One region of the Streptomyces sp. NPDC014727 genome, then DNA from elsewhere that is predicted to be linked to it. Evidence: riboswitches for the same ligand, from Rfam matches in the RefSeq annotation. Region 1 holds a riboswitch; each other region holds the start of a gene.
The links. Region 1 has a riboswitch for cyclic di-AMP ahead of ACF1B9_RS14985 (transglycosylase SLT domain-containing protein). Riboswitches for the same ligand answer to the same signal wherever they lie in the genome.

Region 1 (2,192 bases):
CGGCCTGCGCTTCGATCTCGACGGGCTCCGGATCAACGGCGGCTGGGATTATCCGGATCCGGGGCAGATCCCGTTGTTCCGTACGGCAGTTGCCGCGCGGGAGAGCGGACCGGAGCTGGTGCGCGCCGTCGAGGCCCTGCAGGCGCGAGGGTACGAGATCACCGGTGACGTCATGCAGCGCGTACCGCGTGGTCACGACGCCGGTCATCCGCGCGCCGCTTTCCTTCGGCACCGCTCGGTATCCGCCGCCCGTCCCCTCGGCGGGGACTGCGCACAGCACACAGCCGCGCTGGTCGACTCCGTGCTCGTGGCGGCGGAGGAATTGGCGCCCCTGCTGTCCTGGCTCGCCCGCCATGTGACCGTTCCGGGCTCCTGTCGGCCTGTCACATGACATCGCCGCCGCGTGCGGCTCTTGCCGACGAACCGCCGAAAGGCGGTCCCTGACCGGTGGGTGGTCCGTTGCCGGGAGAAGTCCCGGCCTCTCGCCACCCGTCGGTCCTGAACCACCTTTCGGTGCGGCTGTGCGTCAGTACGCCCCGAAGACGTTGTCGATCGAACCGTACTTGTCGGCGGCGTAGTTGCACGCTGCGGTGATGTTGGCGACCGGGTCGTAGCTGTCCATGGACGTGCCGGGCACGTGGTAGGCACGGAACGTCGGGTCGATGATCTGCAGAAGGCCCTTGGAGGGCGTTCCCGCGGCAGCGTTCGAGTCCCAGTTGTTGATGGCCAGCGGGTTGCCGGAGGACTCGCGCATGATGTTGCGGTGGATGCTGTCGTAGCTGCCGGGGATGCCGTGCTGGGCCATGACGGCCAGCGCCTCCCTGATCCAGCCGTCCAGATTGTTCGCGTACGTCGCAGATTTTGCCGCCGGGGTGGTCGCGGCCGATACAGCGGCGGTTTTCACGGTGGACGCGGCGGGGGTGGCTGCCCCGATGGTGAGCGTCATGCCCGGGACGATCAGTCCGGGATTGTCGCCGACGACCTTTCGATTGTCCGCGTACAGCTTCTGCCAGCCACCGCTGAGGGAATGCTCTTTCGCGATCTTGGAAAGGGTGTCTCCGGCGATCACGGAATACGTTGCGGGCGCAGCCTTCTGTACGGAAACCACGGCCTTGGAGGCGGTGGCGGCCTGCGCCGGCGCGGCGGAGGCGAAGCCGGCACCCACCAGCGGAAGTACGAGGGCGACTCCGCCGGTGGCCGCGGCGATGAAGCCGCGGGTCAGCGAAGTGGACTTGCGACGATCGCGCTTACCCGTTATGGACATGCTGAATTCCTCTCCGTCGCCTGCGAGGTGAGCTGTCGGGTTCGGACTGGAGATGTCCGGCCGCACACGAATGCGACTTCACCCCGAGCCGTTCCGGATACCGGACCGGCGGCTTACCTGGGTCCCCCGCTCCTGCCGTACACGAGTGGGTCGGGTTCTCGGACGGCGGCAGGATTTGGCGTTCCGTCCGGATTGACGGTGACCGTAGGCGAGAAACAGCGAAAGGAACAAGCCCCCATTTCTGGATCACATTTCATTCGCAAGATCGATTAATGGAATTCGCAGTAATCAACCTCACACCGCGCGGCTGAATTCCCTTGCACAGAAGGGAAGTGCACCGGTCACCGAGACCTTCGAACCCCCGAACGTGACGCGCACCACGAAGCCGCAAAAGGGACATTTCTTTTGGCATCCAAATGGTGCAGCAGGTAGAGAAAGTCTCTTTAATGACGAAATTAATCATTTTGGATAAATCGGTCATGCAGTGACATTCGACTGCTTACTCGAAGGCTCTTCGCTCCTGCACACCGCTCAGCGGACCGACCACGTCCGAAACGGCTCCGTCACCCCGGGGCTTTGCCTTTCGTCCTGCGGCTACGAAGCCCCCTTCACCACAAGCACTGAGCATCGAAGGCCTCCAGGAGGATCGGCTCAGCGAGGCGCGCGACCGCCATGAGGAAGCCGCGGACGCGATCCGTGATGATGCCGAGATCCGTGCTGATGCTGGACGAGCCGACGAACAACCTCGACATCGCCAGCGTGCGGCAGCTGACCGGTGCACTCGCGTCCTACAAGGGTGCGTTGCTGATCGCGAGCCACGACCTGCCGTTCCTCGAATCGGTCGGCATCACCCGCTGGCTTGTCCTCGGGGAGGATCTCCAGGACACCACCGCGGAGGAGGTGGGCGACCTGCTCGCGGCGTCGGCAG
Region 2 (2,192 bases), on a different contig from region 1:
AAGACGCCGGAGACGATGTCGTCACGGATTGCCGTGCATACCGAATGCGCCGGAATGCGCATGTCCGAACCTCCGCCTTGATCCCTGCGACACGCGGCCGACCGACGCCTGTTCTGCGACTCTATTGCAATGCGGCCACATTTCCGATGCCAGATGGAAATTCATGAATACCTTTTGGTCGCGCGGGGCCGGCCCGGCGGACAGCACCATGGGCGGTTCGGCGGTCGAACCCGGGTGTCGGGCGCGACTGTCGGGCGCGACTGTCGGGCGCGGGTGTCGGGCGCGACGAAGGCCCCGGCGTGACGCCGAGGCCTTCGAAGGGGTGTGGCGGACGGGCGCCGGTCAGACGTTGACGCCGTGGGCGCGCAGGTACGCGACCGGGTCCATGTCGGAGCCGTACGAGGGCGTGGTCCGGGCCTCGAAGTGGAGGTGCGGCCCGGTGGAGTTGCCCGTCGAGCCGGAGAGGCCGATCTGCTGACCGGCGCCGACGCTCTGACCGACGGCGACGCCGATCGAGGAGAGGTGGCCGTACTGCGTGTACGTGCCGTCCGTCATCCGGAGGACGATGTTGTTGCCGTACGCGCCGCCCCAGCCGGCCTCGACGACCGTTCCCGCGCCGACGGCGACGACGGTGCTGCCGGACGCGGCGTGGAAGTCGATGCCCGAGTGGCTGCCGGAGGACCAGAGCGAGCCGCTGGACTTGTAACCGGTAGTGACGTACGAGCCGGCGACCGGGAGCTGGAAGGAGCCCAGACGGGCGCGCTCGGCGGACCGGGCGGCACGCGCCTTCTCGGCACGCGCCTCGGCCGCGCGCTCCGCCCTGGCCTTCGCCTCTGTTGCCTTCTTCTTGGCCTCGGCCTTGCGCTGGGCCTCCGCCTCCGCCTTCGCATCGGCCGCGACATCGGCCTGGTGCTTCTGCGCGTCGGCCTGGGCGGCGATCTGGTCGGCGAGTGCGCCCTCGATGGCGATGATCTGGTTCAGACCGGTCTCACTGACGGAGGGAGTCCCGGTGTCCGCGGCGAGGGCCGGAGAGGCCATGCCGCCGATGACTCCGGTGGTCGCCAGAGCCGCGGCGCCGGCGATCTTCGCGCTCCCGCGGGTCAGTCGGCTCGGGGCACGATGCTTCCCGGCGGCACGGGTGAAAGCCATGGAGTGGCTGATCCTTTCCTTCCTTCTCGCCTACCGGGTTAGCTGACGGGTTCGGAGCAGGAAGGTCTCCTACGGACGCCCCGGCCTCACCGAGGATCAGGCATCCGATTCACCCCAGGGACTGCGTGGGTCCCCGGCTCCCCAGGCTCGCGCCTGACGGGGACTCGGCGATGACTGCCCGGTATGTCACGGTTGCGGCATACGAGTGGCGGACAGCCCGGCCGACGCTAAGCGGGGCCGCCTTCATTCACCAAACGGACAGGCCGTTTTGTAGCGCATCCCACAGGGCGGACAGGCAACCTCCTCCCGGAACGGACAAAAGGGAGACCCTGGCGAACGCGACGCACAAGGCCTCCCTCTTGTCCCGGTATGCACACCCACGGCGAATCGTGGATCTACCGGGGCGACCGGCACTCAGCCGGTGCGACCTGCTCTTGCGGATGCTCCGCCGGGGCGCCCCGTGCAAAGCCGGGAACGCCTCCGGGCCGACCCGCGCGTGGTCGGGAGCTCCGCCGGTGTCCGATCGAACGTGACAGTCGGGCAGCGATCTGTCGCACGCGACCGGGCAGCCGACGCCCACACCCGCACCCGCACCCGCGCCGGGTCGGTCGTCCGGCGTACGACGACCGTCAGCCGGCGACCACCGACACCTGTCCGATGCCCAGGGCGCGGACCGGCTCCTCGATCTGCGCAGCGTCACCGACGAGGACCGTGACCAGGCGGTCGCCCGGGAAGGCGTTGACCACCGCTGCGGTCGCCTCGACCGTTCCGGTGTCCGCGAGCCGGGCGTACAGCTGTGCCTGGTAGTCGTCCGGGAGGTGCTGCTCGACCTGGTCGGCGAGAGTGCCCGCGACGGAGGCCGCCGTTTCGAACTTCAGCGGTGCGACACCCACGAGGTTCTGCACGGCCGTCTCGCGCTCCTCATCGGTCAGCCCCTCGGCCGCCAGGGTCCGCAGGACCGTCCACAGGTCCTCCAGCGCCGGTCCGGTGGACTCCGTGTCCACCGATCCGCTGATGGCGAGCATCGCGGCACCGGTCGCCCC
Region 3 (2,192 bases), on a different contig from region 1:
GGGTTGAGACCCTTGCCGCGCAGCCAGGCCATCGGGTCGATGCCCGTACCGGCCGGGGTGTGGACCTCCAGGTGGAGGTGCGGGCCGGTCACATTGCCGGTCGCTCCGACCCGGCCGATGGTGTCACCGGTCGTGACCTTCTGGCCGACACTGACACCGATCGAGGACTGGTGGCAGAACCACAGCTCCGTACCGTCTTCGAGCTCCAGCACCGTGCGGTAGCCGTACGAACCGGACCAGCCGGCCGACTTGATGGTGCCGCCGTGTATGGCCTTGATCGGGGTACCCGTCGGCGCCGCGAAGTCGAGGCCGGTGTGGTAGCCGGAGGACCACATCGAGCCGGCCTCGCCGAAGGTCGAGGTGATCGTGTACGAGGTGGTCGGGATGGCGTAGCTGGCGGCGAGCTTGGCGAGCCGCAGCGCCTCCGCCTTCTTCTTGGCCTCTTCCTCCGCCTTCTTCTTCTCGGCGGCGATCTTGGCCTCGGCCGCGTCCTGCTGCTTCTTGGCCTCGGCGGCAGCCTTCTCCGCGGCCGCCTTCTCCTCGGCGGCCCTGGCCTCGGCGTCGGCGGCGTCCTGCTGCTGCTCGGCCTGCTGGAGGATACGGGCACGGAGCGCCTCGCCCGCGTCCGTCGTGCCCCGCTGGGCCTCGGCGGTGGTGATGCCGGCGGTGGTCAGCGGCGCGGACGCGGCGACGGCCTCGGCCTTGTCGGCTTCGGACTCGCCGGAGAACAGGGAACCCACACCGGGAAGGGACTTGGCGTCGGGCAGGTTGTCCGCGATGGAATCGGGAAGCGAGATGGAGACCGCCGGCTTGCTCTGCGCGGTGGCAATGCCGCCCGCACCGACCGCCGCGATGACGCCGACCCCGAGCACGGTGGAGCTACGGGCAAGTCCGTTGCGCTGCTTGGCGACGCGGTGCTTGCCGCGCACAGGGCGGACGGACTCCTCGGTGGGGTTCCACTCGTCCCGGCTTCGTTCGGGCTCACCGTCGCCGTCGGCGCAAAAACCCCTGCGGAGCTCTGCCGAGTCGCCGGACCCACGGAACTCACCGGACCCGAACTCACCGGACCCGAACTCGCCGGTGAAGTCGGCGCCCGGCTCGGTGCCGTAGCCGGTGCCGAACGCCGTTCCCGTCCCGGTGGTTGCGTAACCGGCGTCGGAAGCGAAACCGGGGCCGTACCCGAGGCCGTAGTCAGAACCGGAGCCGAAGTCGGCACCCGGGACGAAGTCGGAGGTGAACCGCGCGGGGGCCTCGGGGGCAGGCTTGTTGGACGCCACTTGGGCGCACTCCTTTCCTTCCTTCTCGCCTACCGGGTTAGCTGACGGGTTCGGAGCAGGAAGGTCTCCTACGGGCGCCTCTGCCTCTCACGAGACACAGGTGTCCGATTCACCCCATGTAGGTGGTTCCCCGGTTCCCTTGCGGAATTCGGCGCTCGCGCACGGTGCCGCCACTGACGACGGCTGGGACGACCGCGCTGCGTTATCGAACGTTAATAGACACCCGGGCCCGATTCCAAGCTGTTCCCACTGATCGTTCCGGTCTTGGCCTGGACTTTACGGGACATAGCCGGGTGGAATCGGATGAGTTGATCGCCCCTCAGCCATTACCCAGTTTCTGACGTTGCGTCAAATGTTATGCGGAGCGGTGCGCTTCGGTTACGGACGGTGGCATGCCGTGCCCGGGACTCCGCCCGGTCCGCACCACACACCCGCCCCACCCGTCACATCGTGTCCAGTCCCACGATCTTCACTGTCCTGCGCCGGTGCGGCTGCCCCTCCGCAGGACGTACGACCGCGAGCAGTGCCATGTCGTCGGTCGTCTCGCCGCCCGTGTGCCGCCGCACGTCGTCGGTCAGGGCGGACAGCAGTTCCTCGGGTCCCGGAAAGATCCGCCCGCGCAGCCGCGCCGCCGGATCGTAGAAGACCCCGTCGGCGTTCCGCGCTTCGGAGAGACCATCGGTGTAGAGGAGCAGAGTCGTCCCCGCCTGCAGATCCCATTCGTCCGCCCGGTCGGGCCACACCCCCAGATCCATCCCGAGCGGCAGCGCGGGCACCGACGGCCCCAGCACATCCAGCGCCCCGTCCGGATGCAGCAGGATCGGCTCGGGATGGCCGCGGTTGACGATCCGCACCCGCGACAACCCGGGCGGGATCTCGGCCAGTACGGCGGTGATGAAGCCCTCGACCGCGTCC
Region 4 (2,192 bases), on a different contig from region 1:
GATCGTCGTCGCGTTCGGGTAGTCCTCCTCGAACTGGAGGATGTTGCGGATGGTCGCGCCGCGGAACGCGTAGATCGACTGGTCCGCGTCACCGACGACGCACAGCTCGGCGGGGGCGTCGTGCTCGCCGGCCGGGCCGACCAGTTCGCGTACGAGGGTGTACTGGGCGTGGTTGGTGTCCTGGTACTCGTCGACCAGGACGTGCCGGAAGCGGCGGCGGTAGTGCTCGGCGACGTCGGGGAACGCCTGCAGCAGGTGGACCGTCGTCATGATGATGTCGTCGAAGTCCAGCGCGTTGGCCTCGCGCAGCCGGGACTGGTACATCGCGTAGGCCTGGGCGAGGGTCTTCTCGAAACCGTCCGCAGCCTGGCCGGCGAAGGTCTCCTCGTCGATCAGTTCGTTCTTCAGGTTGGAGACCTTGGCCGTGAACGACTTCGGCGGGAAGCGCTTCGGGTCGAGGTCGAGATCACGGCAGACCAGGGCCATCAGCCGCTTGGAGTCGGCGGCGTCGTAGATCGAGAACGACGAGGTGAAGCCGAGCTTCTTCGACTCGCGGCGCAGGATGCGTACGCACGCGCTGTGGAAGGTCATGACCCACATGGCGTTGGCGCGCGGTCCGACGAGCTGTTCGACGCGCTCCTTCATCTCGCCCGCGGCCTTGTTGGTGAAGGTGATCGCCAGGATCTGGCCGGGGTGCACCCCGCGCTCGGCGAGGAGGTGGGCGATCCGGTGGGTCAGCACCCGGGTCTTGCCCGAGCCCGCCCCGGCGACGATGAGCAAGGGGGAGCCGGCGTGGACCACCGCGGCGCGCTGTTCGGTGTTCAGCCCGTCGAGGAGCGCCGCGGAATCGATGACGGGGCGGTGCGCACCGTCACGGTAGTACGCGTCCCTGGGCGGCGGGGGCCCGTCGAAGACGCCCGCGAAGAGGTCCTCCGGCACCGCTTCGGGTGCGGAGTCCTCGGGGGGCGGCGGGGGCTCTTCCTCCGAGTGCTGGAGGCCGGCCAGGAAGCTGTCGTCAAAGAGGCTGCTCATCGCTTGTCGAGTCTAGGCCGCCGCACCGACACATGACTGCCGCTCGGCGAACCACACCCGGCCGCCGGGCACGCAAAGAGAGCGGACATCCACCCTCCGTAAGAGATTCCGGGCCTCGGCCGCCCTCGTCACCTCCGCCCCACGGAGGTCACGAAAACGTATCGGGCATATCGAACATCGACCTTCACAGCAGCACCACGGGTTGGCTACCGTGCTCGACCGGGTGGCCCGTACCCCCTGAGGCGAACCACGCCGAGCGGGCGCCCGCGCCGAATCCGGGCTGTCCTCACGGACGTCCGGAGCCGGGGACCCATACGCGTCACCGGGGTGAATCGGTCCTTATCCCCCACTCGGACCGTAGGGCAGCCTTCCGTTCCGCCCGAACCCGACAGCTAACCCGGTAGGCGGTCCACGGAAGGAGATGCCGTCTTGGCATCGCATCGCAAACCGCGTACCCGGGTGCGCACCACCACACCGGCCGTCGGTCTCACGACGGCCGCGCTGGCGTCCGTGACCCTGCTCTCCACGCAGAGCGCCACGGCGGCCCCCGCTCCGAAGCCCAGCATCGAGGACGTCCAGAAGAAGGTCGACGACCTCTACCGGCAGGCGGGCACCGCGACCCAGCGCTACAACCAGGCGAAGGAGGCCTCCGCCGCCCAGCGCACCAAGGTGGACGTCCTCCTGGACGACGTGGCGAAGCGCGCCGACGAACTCAACGAAGCCCGCAGGACGCTCGGCGCCTACGCGGCCGCGCAGTACCGCACCGGGTCGCTCACGCCGAGCGCCACCTTCTTCCTCGCCGACGACCCGCAGTCGTACTTCGACCAGAGCCAGCTGATGAACCGGATGACCGGTCAGCAGGAGAAGGCGGTCACGGACTTCCGCGCCCAGCAGGCGAAGGCCTCGAAGAAGCGCGCCGAAGCGGTGCGCAGCCTGGAGACGCTGACCACGACCCAGGCCACGCTGCGCACCAGCAAGCAGAACGTCCAGCAGAAGCTGGGCGAGGCGCAGACGATGCTGTCGAAGCTGACCGCCGAGGAGAAGGCGCGGCTCGCGGCGCTGGAGCGGAAGAAGGAGGCGGAGGCCGAGCGCAAGGCGGAGGAACTGGCGCGGCAGCAGGCCGCCGCCAAGGCGGAGGCGGACCGCAAGGCCGAGGAGGC

Region 2: another riboswitch for cyclic di-AMP. It lies ahead of ACF1B9_RS22255 (M23 family metallopeptidase); the one in region 1 lies ahead of ACF1B9_RS14985 (transglycosylase SLT domain-containing protein).
Region 3: another riboswitch for cyclic di-AMP. It lies ahead of ACF1B9_RS33175 (M23 family metallopeptidase); the one in region 1 lies ahead of ACF1B9_RS14985 (transglycosylase SLT domain-containing protein).
Region 4: another riboswitch for cyclic di-AMP. It lies ahead of ACF1B9_RS04150 (NlpC/P60 family protein); the one in region 1 lies ahead of ACF1B9_RS14985 (transglycosylase SLT domain-containing protein).

The regions. Positions count from the first base shown of each region.
Region 1 covers NZ_JBIBYR010000008.1:55,754-57,945, forward strand. The annotation lists gene ACF1B9_RS14980 (DUF2461 family protein) at 1-391, shown strand, start outside; gene ACF1B9_RS14985 (transglycosylase SLT domain-containing protein) at 527-1,264, opposite strand; cyclic di-AMP (ydaO/yuaA leader) riboswitch at 1,269-1,455, opposite strand; partial or broken gene ACF1B9_RS14990 (ABC transporter ATP-binding protein) at 1,979-2,192, shown strand, end outside.
Region 2 covers NZ_JBIBYR010000014.1:34,820-37,011, reverse strand. The annotation lists gene ACF1B9_RS22260 (GntR family transcriptional regulator) at 1-62, opposite strand, end outside; gene ACF1B9_RS22255 (M23 family metallopeptidase) at 343-1,149, opposite strand; cyclic di-AMP (ydaO/yuaA leader) riboswitch at 1,162-1,329, opposite strand; gene ACF1B9_RS22250 (M16 family metallopeptidase) at 1,779-2,192, opposite strand, start outside.
Region 3 covers NZ_JBIBYR010000034.1:21,084-23,275, forward strand. The annotation lists gene ACF1B9_RS33175 (M23 family metallopeptidase) at 1-1,277, opposite strand, end outside; cyclic di-AMP (ydaO/yuaA leader) riboswitch at 1,289-1,441, opposite strand; gene ACF1B9_RS33180 (PP2C family protein-serine/threonine phosphatase) at 1,721-2,192, opposite strand, start outside.
Region 4 covers NZ_JBIBYR010000002.1:110,808-112,999, reverse strand. The annotation lists gene pcrA (DNA helicase PcrA) at 1-1,032, opposite strand, end outside; cyclic di-AMP (ydaO/yuaA leader) riboswitch at 1,290-1,455, shown strand; gene ACF1B9_RS04150 (NlpC/P60 family protein) at 1,462-2,192, shown strand, end outside.